Regions from separate parts of the Ancylomarina subtilis genome, predicted to be linked through region 2. Evidence: riboswitches for the same ligand, from Rfam matches in the RefSeq annotation. Region 2 holds a riboswitch; each other region holds the start of a gene.
The links. Region 2 has a riboswitch for cobalamin ahead of EV201_RS00130 (TonB-dependent receptor plug domain-containing protein). Riboswitches for the same ligand answer to the same signal wherever they lie in the genome.

Region 1 (5,251 bases), 1.2 Mb from region 2:
TCCTTGCATAATTCAATTTTTGATCTGTGATTTGAGATTTCTAACACCCCTCTGTCCTTCGAATATTTGCTCACTCTTTAATTTTTAACAATAGCGTTCGCGATCCATCGGATTTCACTGGAAGGGAGAGTTAAAACCTTCACACTTTAACCTTTTTACTTGTTCTCTTTATCCTTTTTTAAGCTTCTTCAGAATAATGATGGTGAAATAGGGAATTCTTCTATCACGAATTTGTTCAACATCATCGGTGATAAATTCCTTATCGGTTCCCAAATATTCTCCATAAAATAATTCAGGCTTGTGCTCTAAAATAAAGTCTGCGATCCATGTCTTTACTTTCGACACTTTCATCAACACGATGGTGTCATTTTCGTTTAAACGCTTCAATAAATCTTCACGGCTATCCACATTCGGATCAACCAAAACTTTATCGCTTAAAGTGCAAATGGGTCGTTTTGATTTAGCTCCTGCCAGAATAAAAGCTGGTACACCCGGAATCATTTCATATGGAATCCCATTTGCTTTCAGATGTTTTAAGAGATAGGCGAATGTGCTAAAGAAAGAGATATCACCCTCACTCACTACTGAAACATGAAGATCCTGTTCAATATCAGACTGAATTTTCTGAAACAATTCAAAATAAACGCCCTCAGCTTCCGATCTGTCGTAAGACATTTTCAAAGGAATCGGGTGTAATTGCAAATCGTTCAAGCCTAATTCTTTCAAAATAGGTAGGGAAAAACTTGAATTCCCTTTTGTCTCAGACACACTAGCCGGGTAATAAATCTTATCCGAATGCTGGAGTGTTTTAAGCGCCTTTATTGTAATCAATTCTGGGTCGCCTGGTCCTAAGGAAACCCCATATACTTTACCTTTTATCTTTGACATATTCTTATTACTTGTCGGTCTTCTGTTGTCAGGAGTCGCCTTTATCCTTTATCCTTTATCCTTTATCCTTTATCCTTACTAATGCTTATGATCGTGAGAATGTCCGTGATGATGGTGATGGCCATGAGAATGATGGTGGTGGTGGTGATGAGAACAAGCCGAAGGATCTCTACTCTCTATCAAATCAACTTTCCCATCTTCAACTTCTTTAAGTCTCAACATCAGAATATCAATCAACCTATCACTCTCGCCAATTTTAGGGCATAGAATAAATTCCTTTTCAGGATGTTTCAATTTGAATGCCTCTATGCTTCTGATGGCATTATCCAGATAAACGCCCGGGAAGAAAATGTAGGGTAAAGCGATAATTCGCTTGAATGATAATTGATCCAAAATTGACAGGGCTTTGTCAACCGATGGAAAGGTCATACGGGAAGTGAAGGCATTGATCATGAATGGCATTTTCAATTCTTCCTGAGCCAGTCGGGATAACTTGAGCATATCACCATTGGAATCAGCCATAGATGCACCAATACCAATTGGGAAGAAAACCGTATCGCTCATATCTTCATCAGAGATGCTATTCTTAATCAGATCAATTGACAAGTCAACCATCTCCTGACAGACGCCAATATAGTTGGCCAATTTAATACTCACCTCATGCTTTTCCTGAAGCTCATGCAGCATATTCGGAATATCAGAAGCAATATGCACGCCATTGAATAAGAAAACCGGCACGGCAATAATTTCCTCTACACCTTTAGCTTTAAGCTTGCTGATGCCCTGCTCAAAGTTAGGTTCCGAAAGTTCCAAAAAACCATATTCAACTTCGTAATCGGTGATTGTGTTTGCAAATTTCTCTGCAAATACTTTAAATGCTAATTCTCCAACTTGAACGCGCGTCCCGTGTCCGCACAGTAAGATTCCTTTCATAATTTTAGATTTGAGTTGTGAGCCATGAAATAATTAACTTGACTCATTCACTTTTCACTCTTTAACTTTTAGACCTTTCGACTTTTCAACTTTCAGACCTTAATAAGTCATCTGAGCTTCTTCAGCTACAGCCATCAGTTTATCTGATATAGAAACCACTTCGCCTACAACCATAATGGCTGGCGGACGAAAATCCAATTCTTCCATTTTTGCAACGATATTATGCAACTCGCCTTTCACAACTTCCTGTTCGGGACAGGTGCCCCATCGAATTAGAGCTACCGGAGTTTCTTTTGAGCGTCCGTGTTCCATCAAATTGTTGACGATAGTTGGCGCATTGGTAATACCCATATAAAAGACAAGGGTATCGATGCCTGTCGAAATTTTATCCCATTGCAAATCTCTTTCGCGGCTTACCGGAGGGTGTCCTGTGAAAAAAGCAACTGATGAAGACACATTGCGAGCCGTAACCGGAATACCGGCATAAGCAGGCGCAGCAATCCCCGAAGTAATCCCGGGAATCTCTTCAAATTCAATTCCGTTCTCAAGCAATTTAATCGCCTCCTCGCTCCCTCTTCCAAATACGTAGGGATCGCCACCTTTTAAACGCACAACCGTTTTTCCCATCTTGGCATAATCCACAATCATTTGATTAATGTCTTCCTGCGGACAGGTGTGTTTCTTGTGTTTTTTACCCACATAAATGCTTTCACAAGCGTCTTTGCAATAGTCAAGCAATTCAATATTTACCAGGTAGTCGTAGAATACGACATCGGCAATTTTTAAGGCTTCAGCAGCCTTTACGGTTATTAAGCCCTTATCTCCCGGGCCCGCGCCGGTTATATATACTTTTCCGTTCATTGTTCTTTTCTTAATATCTCAAAAGTGTTTATCAGCTTTATAATTCCCAGGTATGTCCATCAATCTTATCCAAAAAGGCTTCCACCTTCTCCAGTAGATTGTCTTTCATAAATGCCTTCTTTTCCTTTTCACTTAATCCGGTAGTCTCTTTGACGAACTGATTTCTCAGACGTCCCAATTCCATAACCTCTTCTTTCAAAGAGTTATCAAATTTCTGATCGAGATATTTACGGATTTTCTTAGCTAAATAGGGGTTTTGGCCATTTGAAGAAACAGCTATTTGAATATCGCCACACTGGCTTGCTGCAGCCGGATAAAAATTGGAATAAGCCCTTGAATTAACAGAATTAAACAGGATCGATTCTGCCTCGGCATCAGCACCTATTCGAGAATTGGTTTGGGAACAATCGGTTGCTGCAATCACCAGAAAAAAACCATTCACATCATTTTTCTGATAGGTACTTTTCAAGTAATGAAACGTCCTTGCCTCATGCATGGTCTGTAATTCAACACTCAAATTTGGGGCAATAAGCGTCACCTCAGCTTCTGCCTTAATCAAAGACTTCAACTTTCGTTCAGCAACTTTACCTCCGCCTACAACTAAACAATTTCTGCCCTTTAAATTCAGGCTTACAGGGTACCAGCTCATCGTGCATTTGTATTAATGAATAATTCGATCTTAAAAAAAATCGATAGCACGGTAATCGAACGTCTACGAATTGGGGTGTAAAAAACTATTGCAGATGATAACATATCAACAAACAACTCCCTTCCCCAAGAGTTTTAGGTTTGATTACCATTTTGGCAGGTTTCCTGACTTGTTTCGTAGATCGAATGATCGGTTTCTTTCCTTCCCATCCGCGAAATGCGAACAGTGGATGTGGTAAAAACCATAAAAAACTTACAGTAGCGGGGGCTGTCCCGGATTTTAACCGGATTCCCTTTTAAAGCTCAATCGAAGATGAAGCTTTCACCAAAACTGTGTCAAATGTAGTGGTTTTTTATTCGCTCCAAAATGAATTCAAGATTTTTTTAGGCTTATTCATACTTGTTATAAAACAGCAAGCTTCTGTTTAGAAATTGAAGAATACACTAGAACATAATAAGCCTGCTTCATTCATAAGGAATTCAGCCAATTTAGAAGCACTTCTTTTATCATTCCATCATAAATTGCTTATCTATGCAGAATAAATCCATAAAAGAAACTCAAACAGCACATGCCTTCACTTCAAATATTATCCATTGCCCTTTTAAGCCTTTATGTCATTCTCATTGTCGGTTCATCCCTCTTTTCGAAAAAGAGTGACTCAGTAGAAGGCTATTTTCTGGCCAACAGATCCCTCTCATTTGTAGCACTCGCAATCACCTTTATCGCTTCGTGGTGGGGAGCCGGATCAGCAATTGAAACAGCCGATCATTCCTATCAAAATGGGATCAGTGCTTTTTGGATATACGGCATGCCTGTCCTGTTTTCAACCGGACTACTCTTTGTATTTGCCAGAGCCATCCGAAAAGTGGGCAGCATCACCCAACCCCAACTTCTGGAAGAACGCTATGGCAAAGCTCCTGCTTTAATGCTTTCAGTTCTGATCTTTCTTTTCATGACCATTACGGCAGCCTCCCAAATTGTGGGTATTGGTATTTTCTTCGAAAAATTTCTGCACTTAGATTATAAGTTATCGGCCATTATAGGAACAGCTATTGTCCTCCTTTATTCCTTTTTTGGAGGATTTAAGGCTGTGGTTCGAACTGATATTATACAATTTGTCTTTCTTTTGTCCGCTTCAGTATTGGTTTTCGGATATGCTTACTATTACTCCGGAGGCGTATTGGCTATCGAGAATATTGCAAAAAACAAACAATTAACACACTACTTTTCATTCAGTTACCAGCTCTCAAACAATATGGTTTATATTATCACCTTTGGCAGCGCCTGGATGATACAAGCCAATGTTTGGCAACGCATATCAGCGGCGCGTTCTCCCCAGGATGCGCGTAAAATGATTGGACTCAGCTTTCTGGTCTATATTCCGCTTTATCTGATGGTCACTTTTACAGGGATGCTCGCTCTTGGTTTGTTCGATGAAATGCCACAAGGTGGCGTTATTTCAGGCATCATCAATAATTATATGCCTCCCTTGCTTGGAGCATTGATATTTGTGGGCATTTGCTCAGCCATTATGTCCACCATGGATTCATTGATTAATACAGGTGCTATGGTACTCTGTGTCGATATTTATAAGAATAAATTCAAACCGAATGCCAAACAAGACCAACTCGTAATTATTGGAAAACTAGGAACTATTGTAGTCACTTTTATCGCTCTGTTAATCGGTCTTGAAATTCGTTCGATACTTAAAGTTTCCTGGCTGGCCGCCGACCTGCTTTCAACCGGTGCTTTTGTGCCTTTAATTCTGGGCTTTATCTGGAAAAGAGGAACAACCATTGGAGCCATGTCATCTATGGTTTTCGGGACTGTTTTCTCTCTATATAATCTGTCTGTGGCTTTGGGAGCCAAACTACCCTTGCCTTGGGAAATTGGGACAGCCAAACACGTTTTGGTGGGAAT
Region 2 (5,251 bases):
AATGAGTTTTATTGTACTAGTTGCTAAACGTTGTTGAGTTAGGCATGCTTCCAACTGTAAATTCTTTCAACTTTTCAGCCTTATTTGAATAAACAATAACTTTACCTGAAGTTGTTGCATCAACCGCTGCACACATCCAAAGATTACCATTCTTAGGGTTTACATCCATTCCGTAAAATGTTGCATCGATAAATTTTGTTGTTGGTAAAGCAGTATCATTAATATTCATTGCATAAACAGCATCTGACATATAATAAACAGTCTTCTTATCTTTGCTGATCGCAATATTTTTGATTCCTGCTGTACTTAAACTTGTTAATGCAAATGATGTTACCTCATGTGTATTAGCATCAATTTTAGAAATACCAGAGTTAGTATAAGCTACATTTGGCCAGCTTGAATAATCCGCTACACCTGAACAATAAACCCAAATATCTCCATTAGCATCCTTAACCATATCCTTTGGACAAGATTTAACAGTAATGGTTTTAATCACTTTATCAGTATCAAGATCAATCACAGAAACTGTATTATCATCATTCGACCATCCACCACTATTTGCAACATATAATTCATCACCTGAGATGATTATTTTTTCTGGACCTGCTCCTACAGCTATTTCAGAAGTAATGGCCATTGTATTTAAATCGATAACATGAATCTCATTATTCTGTTTTACTTGATTTGGATAAGTACCTGTAACTCCTGTTCCATTCGATAAATATGCTTTATTACCATCAATAGCAATTTCTCTTGGATAAGAAAGTCCTTCAATAGTCGCATAATGCTTGAAATCTGATGCTGTTACAACTTCCACATAACCTGCACCTGAATCTGTGGTTACGACAATAAATACATATTTATCATTCATTGCCATCGACTGTGGGAATTTTCCCAATGGGATACCATTAACGGCCTCAAAGTAGTTAAGAGTTACCTTATCTTCCGTATCAATTAAACTAATTGATCCATTAGTACTTCCTTCATTTAACACAAAATTCCCTTTTAATCTAGGAATCTCATTATTGTCATCATCAGAACATGATACCAATGAGAAACTTGCAATCAATAATCCCAACGCAAGACTTAAAACCTTTTTCATAGTTAATTAATTAAAAAATTATATTTACCCCAAAATGAAAAGCTCTGCCAGGCATGGGGTAAAACCTAACAATTTCATATGATTTATCCAACAGGTTTTCTACTCTTCCTGTTAGCCTAACATTTGCAAATTTTGTGTTAAAGCGATAGCCAACACTCATATCTACGAGTACATTTTCATCAACCTTATCACCTTCCCATGTATTCGTTTCAGAGCGAAATGTAGATAGAATTCCAAGGTTCCAATTCCCTCTAAAATAATCAGAAGAAAATTTAATTAGATGATGTGGTCGATATCCTAGAGTTTCTTGATATTTTTCACCTTCCTTATCATTGTCATAAGCATCATTATAAGCGTATTTTAAAGACGTTCTTATGCTATAATTCATATCATCCAATAAATGTGTAGCTTCAATATCTACTCCCTGAATAAGAGACTTTCCAATATTTACAGGACTCCAAACTGTTCCATGTACCGGTTTCCAAACAATTAAATTATCATTTTGAGCCCTATACAAATTCAAGTCTACAGTAAGACTTCCATACAAAACGTTTTGACTAAGCATAACCAAACCTAATTCGTAATTCCATCCCTCTTCAGATTTCAGTTTGAGGTTTCCAGCATTAATCCAATAACGCTCATTAAAAGTTGGTCTTCTATAATGAGTCGAAGCCTTCCCTCTAACATCTATAAGATTGGATACAAGATGAACTAAGTAACTTAAAGAGTACATATCAGGAGGATTTACCTCTGAGTTCCATTCCTTACCATAAGTAAAAATAAAAGTTCCTATTTGCGGAGTATACTTGGCAGCAATCATTAATCGTGATTCATTCTCGGTGATATCCTTTATATAATTGTTTGTAATTCCTTTCAACCAATTATATTTACCATTTACATCAACACTCCACTGATCGGATAAATACCATCTAAGGTTCATATCATTTAACCAGCGCTTTGATTCTATTTCTGAAAAAACTTTGTAGCCTGTATTGTTTGCACTTCCTCTATCTGTGTATTTTAAATAATCACTTAAGTATGCCGATTTAGCTTCCACTCTAAATTTACCCATTAGCTTCTTCCACCCCACAAAAGCCTTAAAAGAAGAATCGCGTTGTTTTTGAAAACTAACTGGTTTCCCTATCCCCATCAAACCTGCAATATTCTTTTCTTTAACTTGATACCAAACACCCAAATCGACGTAATTTTTATTAATATTTAGATGCAAGTTTTGGATGGTTCCAAAAGCTCTGTTCTGGTTATGGTTTAATCGTTCAGTGGGTGAGCCAAAATCATATTTGTCCGTATAAGTAAAATCATTCTTTCCGTACTGAAAAAAGGCTTGTCCTGAATAGGAAATCCATTTATTTGAGTATTTCCCGTGAAGCTTAGTTTTGTAATTTGAGAAACTGCTAATTTCAGACATTAATCCAACAGAAGATTTATTCTTCCAATCCGGAGTATTCGAAAGTTCAATAGCTCCACCTAGAGTTCCAGATCCGTATAAGGATGCTGTAGCACCATACACCACCTGAACATTATCAAAAGAACCAGCATTTATTAATGATAGGTCAGCAGAACCAGTAGTCAACGAATTAACTGGAATACCATTCCAATTAACTGAAGTTTGAGTCGCAGATGCACCTCTCATCCCCACTGTTGAAAGAGCTCCCAATGAACCATTTGAAGAAATATTTACCAATGAAGTTTTCTGAAGCAGGCTAGACAAATCACTTCCTCCATATCTCTGAATGAGAATTGAATCAATTTGCACTTTCTTTTCAGTAGTAGACAAATGCTGAAGTCTAGGCGCCAAAATATCAACGGTCTTTATTTGAATCGTATCGATCCCAACAGTTTGGCTCCAGCCACATAAGCTTACAAAGCTTCCTAACAGCACAAATAAAAATTTCAACTTCATCTTATATCTGATAAAGAAGAAAACACCAGGATAGACCAATAGAAATAAAAAATTCGATCGTCTTCCAAACATCTTCTCCGAATGTTTTGAAAATTAAGTTTGCATTGGCAGGTCTTCTGACTTACTCAACTTTTCCGGCCTTCCCATTCGCCTGGGCGAACAGTGGCATTGTGGTGAAAAAGCTTTTTTCTGAGCTTACAGCTACGGGAACAGCTCCGGACTCACACCGGATTCCCTTTTCATCTCTATCTGACAAAAATCAGATTCACGAGAACCAATTACGTTGCAAATGTATAAAAAAAAACAAAATCAGAGAGTCTAATCTCTTATTTGTAATCCACCACAAAACTCACTGATAATAAACTTAAAACAAACACACTGTTTAAAAAAAAGGGATATTCCTTTATTGGAACATCCCTTTTTAAGTGAATAAACAAGTTGCTAGAATCGATAAGCCAATTTAGCTATTATCGATCTTCCCGGCATATTGTAACCATCTTTCTCGGTATAATTTTCATCCAGAAGGTTTGAAATGGTCAAACCAAATGTATATTTTTCTTTAAAAGTATATGACGCTGAGTAGTCGAACACCATAAATTCCGGATGACGAAGAACATCTTCATTTTCTAATCCCGATCGTACAGCTGTTCCATTAAAATTAATTGGCATTTTGCTTACTGATGGCCAATTGGAATAATCCGCTTCATACATGTAATTATCTTCATAACGATGTCCAATGTAACGCGCATTCAATTGAGTCGTAAAGCCTTTTAAATTATCGAATTCAATACCAAAATTGGCATTATTATCGCGAACATATCTCATTGGGCTCTCCTCATTCCCAAAGGTACTATCTTCTTTTTTAACATGTTGAGTAACTGTAGCATCGATAAGATGTGTATAATTAACATACATTTTTAAAGAATAGTTGTAATCTGCTAATGCTCCAAAGTCATATGATGCTTCAATCTCAATACCATCCATATCTGCTCTGTCAGCATTTATATACGACTCATATTCATCACCTGTACCAGATGTTCCGTCAGGGTCAATTGTTTTACCAACAATTTTGTTATTATGATGGGTCGTGAAATAAGTGAAATCAAACTTAATTCCTTTAGCAAACTTATTGTATTCAAAACCAATATCAAACGTATTACTTTGTTCAGCTTTCAAGTTAGAATTTCCTTTATAAGTAGTAGATCCTTTAGTATACTCTCCTGCTACCTGAAAAGCATCAGGAGCCAAGAATGCATTTCCCCATGCTGAGTGTACGCTCAACCCATCTATAATCTCATATTTAGCACCTACATTCTGAGTAAAGACTTCGTATTCCTCTTTTCTGTTGTCTACAAAGAAAAATTCACTATTTTTTAGCTCAAACTGTATATGATCGTAACGAGCACCCATTGCCAAATTTAATTTGCCATCTATTGCTTTGGTATTAATCTGTCCAAACAATCCTGTTGTTTGAGTCAAATAATTAGGACGATATGGTGCCGCTTCATCGCCAGCTAAACTCCACTTATTGGTTTCGTATAAATCATTTTTATTATCAACACCGAAAGCAAGAGAATGATCTCCCAATTTAAATGCATCCTGAAGAATAAAACCATAATTCTTATGAGTACTTTCAGTGTTTCCATATTTTGAATTGAAGGTTGTAGATTCTTCTTTGGAGTGAAAAGGAGAAAAACTCAAATTATGAATCCCCATCGTTCCCAACACATCTGCACTGGTTCTGTATTGGTTGATATCTTTTGAGTTCATACCATAAATGTGCCAAAATGAACCTGGCGTTTCAATGCCGTTGGCAATAAACACCGACTGATTCATATTGATTTTCCAATTTTCATTCAAAATGAAACCTAAACGAGCATTGGCATTGTGCCTTTCAAACTGAGAATGTTCCATTCTTTCACCATAGGTCGACTGATCGAGAATACTTTCAGCATCGCTTTTACCCCAAAAGTTCTTTTTACCAACTTTGTAGTCGTCTCCTTGCTTTTGATAATTGTAACTCACATCAAAATCCATCGATTCAGACAAAGAACCACCTACACTAAGATTACCTTTAAACGTTTTAAAACTTCCATAAGCAACACCTACCGAACCACTCATATCTTTATGGCTCTCTTTGGTTACAATATTTATAACTCCTGCCATTGCAGATGAACCATATTGTGCAGAAAATGGCCCCTTTAAAATTTCAACACGTTCAACATTCG
Region 3 (5,251 bases), on a different contig from region 2:
CCTTGGTAATTTCATGAAATACAATACGTTTTGTATTCTCTTTTTTTAATCTAAGTTCCTCAAACAAGTGCCAGGCAATAGCCTCTCCCTCGCGGTCCTCATCGGAAGCAATCCATACGGTCTTCGCATCCTTCGCCAACTTCTTTAGTTCTGTTACAACTTTCTTTTTGTCCGTCGAAACAATATATTTCGGGGTGAAGTTGTTCTTGATATCAATACCAAAATCCTTCTTGTCAAGGTCTCTGATATGCCCAAAACTGGACTTTACAAGAAAACTCTCTCCTAAAAACTTCTCAATTGTTTTCGCCTTTGCAGGGGACTCAACAATAACTAAATTCTCTACCATTGCATCACTATTTATGGAAAATCGTGCTCTAAAATTTTGTGCAAAGTAAAAACATATGCGCCCTAAGTTCCAAATTTTATGATACTAATTTTCAAAACCTCTCATTTTAGGTGGCTTATTTTAAGGCAAAACTTACCCATTCGAGTTGTTGTTTTATTTACTATTTTTACAAACCAATTGTACACAAACAAAGCCAAACATCAAATAATATTAGATAATATGACTGAGTCAGATCTTAACAAAACAGATAAAAAAAATAAGGGATCTAAAAATTTCAAAAAATACATCATTGCATTTTGGGCTCTGTTCTCATCTGTAGTACTAAGTGTATTCTTTTTATTTATGGGTATCTCAAACGGAACCTTTGGTTTTATGCCAAGTTTTGAAGAACTTGAGAATCCAAAAAATAGTTTAGCCACCGAAATCTATTCCGCAGACAAAGTGCTTCTCGGGAAATTCTATTTCCAAAACAGAAGTTTTGTGAAATACGATGAGCTATCGCCGGATATGGTCCACGCTCTTGTTGCCACTGAAGATGTCCGTTTCTACGATCATTCAGGTATCGATTTAATTGGTCTGGCTCGAGTTGCCAAAGGACTTGTAACGGCAAACAAAAATGCAGGGGGAGGAAGTACTCTATCTCAACAATTAGCTAAAATGCTTTTTCCAAGAGAGCAATTCAGCAACAAATTAGATATCGTCTTCAGAAAATTTCGGGAATGGGTTATCAGTGTTAAACTTGAGAGGAGTTATACCAAGGAAGAAATCCTTACCATGTATTTAAATAAATATGACTTCTTAAATTTGGCTGTGGGAGTAAAATCTGCTGCTCATGTTTATTTTAATACAACTCCTGATTCACTTAAAATTGAACAATCGGCTATGTTGGTTGGTATGGCTAAAAACTCGTCTTACTTCAATCCTCTTCGTCGACCGGAATTAACTCTCGATAGACGTAATGTGGTTTTAAGCCAAATGGTAAAATACAATTATCTAAGTCAGCAACAATACGATTCTTTAAAACTACTTCCTCTTGGTCTCGATTATCAAAAAGTTGACCACCGAAGGGGGAGTGCACCATATTTTAGGGAATATTTGAGAACTTCACTTACAGCCAAAAAACCAGAAAGAGAAAATTATCCCTCTTGGAATCAGCAACGATTTATTGAAGATTCATTAGAGTGGAAGAATAATCCATTTTACGGCTGGTGTAATAAAAACACAAAAGCTGATGGCCAGCCATACAATATTTATAAGGATGGTCTGAAAATCTATACCACCATTGATTCTCGCATGCAAAAGTACGCCGAACAAGCTGTAAAAGAACATTTAGGTCTTGATCTGCAAGCAGCATTCGATAATGAGAAAAAAAATCACAAAAATCCACCTTTCTCCGATGATTTAGACGACGACGCTGTCGAAAACAATTTGACTTTATCAATGAAAAGAAGTGAAAGGTATCGCGTTTTGAAAAACAAAGGGATTTCGCTTGATTCAATTAAAAACATTTTTGCAACACCAACTGAAATGAGAATCTTCACATGGCAGGGAGAACGTGATACCATACTCTCTCCTATAGATTCGATGTTATATTATAAAGGGTTTCTTAGAGCTGGTTTTATGTCAATGGTTCCTCAGACAGGTGAAGTCAGAGCTTATGTGGGAGGCCCTAACTACAAACACTTTATGTATGACATGGTGACCCTTGGTAAGCGTCAGGTTGGTTCTATTATTAAACCATTCTTATACACTGTAGCCATGCAAGAAGGCTTAACCCCTTGTGATAAGGTGCCGAATATTGCACAAACCTTCGATATGGGCGACGGCACATCATGGACATCAAGAAACTCAACAAGTGCAAGAACAGGAGAGATGGTAACCCTAAAGTGGGGCCTTGCCCATTCAGTCAATAATATATCCGGTTGGGTGCTGAAACAATTCAAACCACAAACCGTTGTTAATATGGCGAAGAAAATGGGTATTATTAGTCGAATCGACCCGGTTCCTTCTGTCTTTCTGGGAACATCTGAAATTACTGTCCGCGAAATGGTAGGCGCCTATGCCACTTATGCCAATAAAGGGGTTTATATTAAACCGCGTTTTATTTCAAAAATAGAAGACAGCAGAGGAAACGAGGTTGCTCACTCTATACCGCAGAAGCATGAGGTGATGAGTGCCAAAACGGCTTACCTAATGACCAATTTACTTAAAGGTGTCGTCAAACAAGGTACCGGTAGACGTCTTGGCTGGAAATACAATTTATACAATCCAATAGGTGGTAAAACGGGAACAACACAGAACCATTCCGATGGCTGGTTTATGGGCGTTACACCTAATCTTGTTTCGGGTGTTTGGGTTGGTGCCGAAGACAGAGCCATCCACTTTGAAGGGATTAGCTTGGGTCAAGGTGCCAATATGGCTCTCCCAATTTGGGGCCTTTATATGCAAAAAGTATATGCTGATGAAAGCTTAAATATTTCAAAAGGTGATTTTGAAAAGCCAGAAGGTTTCAATATTGATCTTGATTGTGACACTCAATCTAACAACCCGAGGAATAAAGGTTTAATCCAAAATGAAGAAGAGGATTTCTTTTAAAATCAGTCTTCTGGAATAATTGGCGGTTTATCTATTTTTGTTTAAACTTGCAGAACGATTTGGGTTCCGAAAGGAATAATAGGGAATCCTGTTAAAAACAGGAGCTGTCCCCGCAGCTGTATTTCTCGGTTCGACACAGTTCGAATCCAGATTTTGAACAAAAGACCACTGTCTGCTGAGGTGGACGGGAAGGTGTTCAAAATTGAGATAAGCCAGAAGACCTGCCTATAATCATGAGTTTAGCTTTCGGGTAAGAAAAGCAGAAAGTCGCTATAACCTTTCACTTTTTGACGCAAGCAGAGCGGATCTTTGCCATAGATACGCTCGTGAAAATTCATAAGTAACTGTTATAAGGATTGTAAAATTGCTCAAGCAAGCTTACAATCCTTTATTTTTTTTTCGAACTCATAGTATTCCGTCAAAGCTTTTTAATTAATTTTGTTTAAATTAACTATCTCAGTTAAGCATCACCAGAAGCTCATTATGAATAAAATCCTCATTATAGACGATGATCCTACGATCTGCATTATGCTTCAAGGCCTTCTCAACAAAAAGGGTTACGAAACAGAAATCGCCTTTTCAGCCAATGAAGGATTAAAAAAATTTAGCAGCTTTAAGGCCAATTTAGTCATTAGTGATTTTCGTCTACCTGACATCAATGGTCTTGATCTTCTCAAGCAGATAAAAAGCCTGAATCCGCACATCCCGGTCATTATCATGACCTCTTATGCTGAAATTCGAACCGCTGTGAATGCCATCAAACTAGGGGCTTACGAATACGTTACAAAACCTCTTAATCCTGAAGAAATTCTGGTGCTTATCAAGTCTGCAATCGAGAAATCTAAAACTGTAGAGAAAGTTGATAAGGTTAAGAAAATTGAATTTATTCGTGGGAAAAGTCCAAATTCAGTCCAAATCGATCAATATATCAATTTGGTTGCTCCTACTGATATGTCCGTCATTATTGAGGGCGAAAGTGGAACTGGAAAAGAGATTGTTGCCCGAAGAATTCATGAAGCTAGTGCTCGAAAAGATAAGAACTTTGTCGCTGTAGACTGTGGGGCTTTATCAAACGAATTAGCCGGAAGTGAGCTTTTCGGACATAACAAAGGTGCTTTTACCGGCGCTATCTCTGATAAAAAAGGGCAATTCGAACATGCTAAAGGTGGAACTCTCTTCTTAGATGAGATAGGAAATCTGTCCTACGAAATTCAGATCAAACTTTTAAGAGCTATACAAGAAAGAAAAATCAGACAACTGGGAAGCAATGATGATATCGATACAGATGTTCGAATTCTTGTTGCCACCAACGAAGACCTGATTAAAGAAGTGAATAATTCAAATTTCAGAGAAGATCTTTATCACCGTTTGAACGAATTCAAAATATCGGTTCCTGCTCTGCGTGATCGAAAAGAAGACATCAAACTGTTTGCCGATAATTTCCTTCAACTTTCAAATCAGGAACTGAATAAAAATATCACCGAATTTTCTGAAGAATTTATTCAGAAACTCAAAGCTTACAATTGGCCAGGAAATTTACGTGAACTTAGGAATGTGATTCGCAGAGCCCTTCTTTTAAGTACTGGTGAACGTGTTGAAACATCAGCTCTACCTCCTGAAATTTTGCATTATCAGGAAACATCAAGTGTAGATAATAGTACGACGGATCTTAAACTGCTTCAGGCTTCAACTGAGAGAGATAAGATTATAAATACCCTTAAAGAAGTCAATAATAATAAATCGAAAGCAGCCCGTTTACTCAATATCGACAGAAAAACGCTTTACACAAAAATGAAGCAATATGGTATTGAAGGCTAATTCTTCAACTCATTGATTTGATCAAACACCTCATTCGAAATTTCTTCAAGCTGAGCTATGGCTGCGTTCAGCTCGTCAATATTCGAGTAATTGGTATCTTCCTGATGAATCATTTTTTCTAACTCAAGTAGAATTTCACTGGCAGAGTCTATCTTAAGCTGTCGATAGGAACTTAGCATTCTGTGAGCAACTTCGCCAAGCTGAATATAGTTTTCTTCTTCGCTCGCTTTCTTTAGAAGCAACAAGCTTTCTTTTGCAATACGAACAAAACTGGAAAGTACCTGATCGATGAGTATTGGGTCTGATGCAGTAAATTTTTCTATCTCCGATAAATCAAATAATAAATGCTGGGCTTCTTTAGTAGACGGCACCTCTTCAATCTCATTCATCTCAAGATCGATATTCAATTGCTCACAAAGTATCTCCAACAAGACGGATTCATCAAAAGGTTTCAACAAATAAGCTGACATGCCCTCCTTTATGTATTTATCC
Region 4 (5,251 bases), 410 kb from region 2:
ATGATGTCAAATTCTCGAAATGGATGAATAAGGGAAGTGATTTGCTTTATTTCAAACGCACTAGCCGTGATATGAAACGTGTGGATATCTGTACGGCTAACACCACAACCGGTGAAGTTAATATCCTTATAGAAGAACGCTTAAACACTTATATCGAAGGCAGAAGTCCTTTCGCATTGGTAAATAACGGAAAAGAAATGATCCATTGGTCAGAACGCGATGGCTGGGCTCATTTTTACCTTTACGATGGTCAAGGAAAACTAAAGAACCAAATTACTTCAGGTCCATGGCACTGTGACGGAATTCAGGGCATCGATGAGCAAAACCGTGTCCTTTATTTTACAGCGAATGCTCGCGAAAAAGGTGAAGACCCTTATTACTCGCATCTTTACCGTGTGAATTTTGACGGTACAGGTTTAAAACTTCTTAATAAGGGTGATTTCGATCACAAAGTAAATTTGAATGATCAAACTCACTACTTTGTAAATAACTCTTCAAGAGTTGACTCTGCTCCTGTTTCTGCACTTTACAATTCAAGAGGAACGAAATTGATGGATCTTGAAGAAACTGATTTAACTCGCTTATTTGAGACAGGTTATAAATTCCCTGAGACTTTTAAAGTAAAAGCAGGCGATGGCGTAACTGATATTTACGGCGTAATGTACAAGCCATTCGATTTCGATCCTAATAAAAAGTACCCAATCCTAACTTACGTTTATCCAGGACCTCAAACTGAAGCGGTTTACAAAAGTTTCTCAGTGCGTATGGATAGAGCTGACCGTATGGCTCAATTAGGCTTTATTGTAGTGACAATGGGTAACCGTGGCGGTCATCCTGCCCGATCTAAGTGGTATCACAACTACGGTTATGGCAACCTAAGAGATTATGGTTTGGAGGACAAAAAAGTGGGTATCGAACAATTGGCTGACAGATACAGTTTTATTGATATCAATAAAGTCGGAATTTACGGTCACTCAGGGGGTGGATTCATGTCAACGGCGGCTATGTTGGTTTATCCTGATTTCTTTAAAGTAGCGGTATCTGCCGCGGGGAACCACGATAACAATATTTACAACCGCTGGTGGAGTGAAACACATCATGGTGTGAAAGAAGTTGTGAGCGAAAAAGGTGATACCACTTTCCAATACAAGATTGACACCAACCCTAGCCTGGCTAAGAACCTGAAAGGGAAATTGATGATTGTTACCGGTGATATCGATAACAATGTTCATCCTGCCAACAGCATCAGAATGGCCAATGCCCTAATTAAGGCAAACAAACGATTCGATTTCTTCTTATACCCTGGCCAACGTCATGGTTTTGGTAATATGAGCGAATACTCGTTCTGGCTGCGTGGTGAATATTTCTGTAAATATCTGATCGGTGATTTCAGATCGTCTGCTGATTATGTCGAAATGCAAAAAGATCAGCCCAGCAACAAATAGCTTTAATAACTGATAAGACAATGATATCCCGACTTACTTTGGCAAGTCGGGATTTTTTTTTTACACTGCTCCCGATCTTGCCCTATCCAAAAAAAGGATTGAATTTAAATAATACATTTAAACAAATCCAAAACCTTAAGATCACCAAACAAAATGACCATTGTTCATTACTTCTTAATAACTATAATGATTTTTTCATTTAGAATATCAATTTTCATTCTACTTTTATAAAGCAAAATTGATCAAGGGAATACTGTTAAAATCAGTAGCTGTCCCCGCAGCCGTAAATTGCAATTAGGTTTTACTTATTAAAAAGCCACTGTCTGCCTCAAGCGTATGGGAAGGCCAAGTAAAATGCAATAAGCCGGAAGACCTGTCATTTTTGATCGTAATTCGTAGCTTTCGGGAGAAAAAGCTTAGGAAGACTTTACTGCTTTCTTGTATTCTACCCCCAGCTACCATTAATTCTTTAATTTAAAATTTAAGACATGATGAAAATTAATGGTGCTATTAAAACAGTACAAAAACGCGACGGTCGAATCGTCGCCTTCGAATCGGAAAAAATTGCCTTTGCCGTATTCAAAGCCTTACGTGCCGTTGGTTCGCCCAACCGAGCCCTTGCCGATCAAATCACGAAAAGTGTTATTGCAAAACTTAAAACGGATGCCCCCAGTGTCGAAGACATTCAGGATGCTGTCGAGTTTGAACTCTTCGAGCAGAAACACTATCAGGCTGCCAAGGCTTATATTATTTATCGAAAACAACACGAGGGCATCAGGGATGTAAAAGAGCTCTTTTCGAATATCGATATCATCGATGATTACCTAAACAATAACGACTGGCGAATTAAAGAGAGTGCCAATTCATCCTACTCATTGCAGGGGATGAATCAACACATTTCCACAATCATCAGCTCGCAATACTGGCTAAATAAAATTTATCCAACCGAAATTGGTCAGGCGCACAAGCAAGGCAAACTCCACATTCACGACCTGGGCTTTGTAAGTGTCTATTGTGTGGGATGGGATTTGCAGGAAATTATTCGAATTGGATTTAAAGGCGTACCGGGCAAGGTTGAAAGCAAACCTGCCAAACACCTGAGAACCCTACTGGGACAGATCGTCAATTTCTTTTATACCATGCAGGGCGAAGCTGCCGGAGCCCAAGCCTTCTCTAATTTTGACACCTATCTGTCACCCTTCATTCGTCACGACAATTTGTCGTACAAGGAAGTCAAACAGGCACTTCAGGAGTTTGTCTTTAATATGAACGTGCCCACCCGTGTCGGGTTTCAAACCCCCTTTACCAATATCACCCTCGATTTGGAGATTCCCAACAACATGAAGGACACAGCTGTGATTATTGGCGGTGAATTGCAGGAAACGACTTATGGCGACTACCAGCACGAAATGGATATCTTCAATAAAGCCTTTGCTGAAGTGATGACTGAGGGCGATGCCTGCGGTCGTATATTCTCATTCCCTATACCGACCTATAACATCACCAAAGATTTCGACTGGAATAACGAATACCGTCAGCCCATTTGGGAGATGACAGCCAAGTATGGCATTCCCTATTTCTCAAATTTTGTGAATTCCGATATGTCACCCGACGATGTACGTTCGATGTGTTGCCGTTTGCGTCTGGATACCACCGAATTGAAATCACGTGGTGGCGGTTTATTTGGTGCCAATCCTCTAACGGGTTCTGTGGGTGTGGTGACACTAAACCTGCCACGCCTGGCTTACGAATCGAAAAACGAAGACGAACTTCTGCAAAGAGTTGACAAATTGATGGGTCTGGCTAAGGACAGTCTGGAGATTAAACGTAAAGTGATCGAACAACTCACCGAAAATGGTTTATATCCCTATTCCAAGTTCTATCTGCGAAACATCCGCAAGAAGAATGGCGCCTACTGGGACAATCATTTCTCGACCATAGGTCTGGTGGGCATGAATGAATTGCTGCTGAATTTCCTTGGAACAGATATCACAACCAAGGAAGGACATGCTTTTGCAGTAAAAATCATGGACTTTATGCGTGATAAATTGCAAGAGTTCCAGGAAGAAACAGGACACATCTACAATTTGGAAGCCACACCTGCTGAGGGAACAACCTACCGATTGGCTAAACTCGACAAGAAGGAATTCCCGGATATTATTGTGGCCAACGAAAACCAGGTGAAAGAACAAGACGCGGCGCCTTATTATACCAACTCCACCCAATTGCCCGTGGGCTATACCGACGACATTTTTGAAGCTCTGGAACTGCAAGACAGTTTGCAAACCAAATACACAGGTGGAACCGTATTCCATACCTTTGTGGGCGAAAGCCAATTGCCTCCCGAATCCGTAAAAAAATTAGCCAAAACCATTTGTGAAAACTTCAAACTGCCCTACTTTACCCTGTCTCCCACATTCAGTATCTGTCCCGAGCATGGCTACATCTACGGTGAGCACAAAACTTGCCCCAAATGTGAGGACGTAGGGAAGCATAATATCTGTGAAGTCTATTCCCGCATTGTGGGCTATTTGCGTCCCGTTGATCAATGGAACAATGGCAAGCGAGCTGAATACCATGACAGAAAACTCTTTGATAAGATGATTGAAGTAGAAGAAATTGAACTTATTTAAACTCTTATCTCAATGAAAATAGCAGGATTCAAAAAACAAAGTCTTATCGACTATCCTGGAAATATCAGCTCTGTGGTTTTTACACAGGGCTGTAATTTTCGCTGTGCGTACTGTCATAATCCCGATCTGGTCTTACCCGAAAAATTTAGCTCATGTTATGAGGAAAATGAACTATTTGCTTATTGGCAAAAGTACCAACACTTATTAAATGCCGTTTGCATCACAGGTGGTGAACCCTGTATACACAACGATTTGCCTGACTTCATTCGTAAAATTAAAAATCTGGGACTGAAGGTCAAGTTAGATAGTAATGGAACCTATCCCAATCAGATTAAGTATCTTATAAAAAACAAACTGATTGATTCTATTGCTATGGATATTAAACATGTTTTGGAATTCCAGAACTATAAACATGGGGTTGGCCACGCCTTAAACGAAGAGACCTACAAGAACGTTTTGGAATCCATAAGTCTTATCGAGAAATCGCATATTGAATACGAATTCAGAACAACCATCGTAAAGGGACTTCACAGTATAGACCAAATTAAAAGCTTAAAGAAACGTTTTAATCAGCATTATAAGGTTCAAAACTACAATCCAGTCATCACTCTTAATGATAATCCGGAATTTGAGCCTTTTTCAGAAACTGAGCTCGAAGCAATCGAACTTTAGTCTCTAAAAAATAGAATCCAAGATGATTCGTCTCAGAAATAATAGTTAGTCCACAATATTTCCGCCGTCAAATAGTTTATGCATAAAGATTCAAAATTGTTTACTTTTACATTTAGACAAAAAAAAACATTTAACTGAAAATTATGAAAAAACTGTTATTAATTGTTTGCCTGTTTTGTATCGGCACATTAGCTCAGGCACAAGATTATGGTACGGGAATCGGTATTAGAGGGGGTTCAGCAAATGGATTAACGATCAAACATTTCATCAGGAATGATGTTGCCCTTGAGGGGATTATTTCATCGAGATGGCAAGGCCTGAACTTAACTGGTTTGTATGAAATTCACGCCCGAGCCTTTAACGAACCTGGTTTTAACTGGTATTACGGCTTTGGTGGTCATATCGGCTTTTGGGATGGTGATCATGCACATTGGGGTGACGATGGCAAGAACTACACTGTGCTTGGATTAGACGGAATCTTAGGTTTGGAATATAATATTC

Region 1: linked by a shared signal. The riboswitch ahead of EV201_RS04955 (precorrin-2 dehydrogenase/sirohydrochlorin ferrochelatase family protein) and the one ahead of EV201_RS00130 (TonB-dependent receptor plug domain-containing protein) in region 2 are both predicted to bind cobalamin.
Region 3: linked by a shared signal. The riboswitch ahead of EV201_RS13555 (sigma-54-dependent transcriptional regulator) and the one ahead of EV201_RS00130 (TonB-dependent receptor plug domain-containing protein) in region 2 are both predicted to bind cobalamin.
Region 4: linked by a shared signal. The riboswitch ahead of EV201_RS01845 (ribonucleoside triphosphate reductase) and the one ahead of EV201_RS00130 (TonB-dependent receptor plug domain-containing protein) in region 2 are both predicted to bind cobalamin.

Annotation. Positions count from the first base shown of each region.
Region 1 is NZ_SHKN01000001.1:1,204,408-1,209,658, forward strand. Features, by position in the region: gene cobJ (precorrin-3B C(17)-methyltransferase) at 1-9, opposite strand, end outside; gene cobI (precorrin-2 C(20)-methyltransferase) at 169-888, opposite strand; gene EV201_RS04945 (sirohydrochlorin chelatase) at 967-1,821, opposite strand; gene cobA (uroporphyrinogen-III C-methyltransferase) at 1,921-2,682, opposite strand; gene EV201_RS04955 (precorrin-2 dehydrogenase/sirohydrochlorin ferrochelatase family protein) at 2,720-3,331, opposite strand; cobalamin riboswitch at 3,469-3,675, opposite strand; gene EV201_RS04960 (sodium:solute symporter family protein) at 3,900-5,251, shown strand, end outside.
Region 2 is NZ_SHKN01000001.1:30,627-35,877, reverse strand. Features, by position in the region: gene EV201_RS00135 (YncE family protein) at 17-1,102, opposite strand; gene EV201_RS00130 (TonB-dependent receptor plug domain-containing protein) at 1,113-3,095, opposite strand; cobalamin riboswitch at 3,113-3,317, opposite strand; gene EV201_RS00125 (TonB-dependent receptor plug domain-containing protein) at 3,465-5,251, opposite strand, start outside.
Region 3 is NZ_SHKN01000003.1:58,055-63,305, reverse strand. Features, by position in the region: gene topA (type I DNA topoisomerase) at 1-346, opposite strand, end outside; gene EV201_RS13560 (transglycosylase domain-containing protein) at 566-2,941, shown strand; cobalamin riboswitch at 2,986-3,184, shown strand; gene EV201_RS13555 (sigma-54-dependent transcriptional regulator) at 3,425-4,759, shown strand; gene EV201_RS13550 (ATP-binding protein) at 4,756-5,251, opposite strand, start outside.
Region 4 is NZ_SHKN01000001.1:438,471-443,721, reverse strand. Features, by position in the region: gene EV201_RS01850 (S9 family peptidase) at 1-1,445, shown strand, start outside; cobalamin riboswitch at 1,668-1,840, shown strand; gene EV201_RS01845 (ribonucleoside triphosphate reductase) at 1,934-4,078, shown strand; gene EV201_RS01840 (anaerobic ribonucleoside-triphosphate reductase activating protein) at 4,091-4,750, shown strand; gene EV201_RS01835 (hypothetical protein) at 4,894-5,251, shown strand, end outside.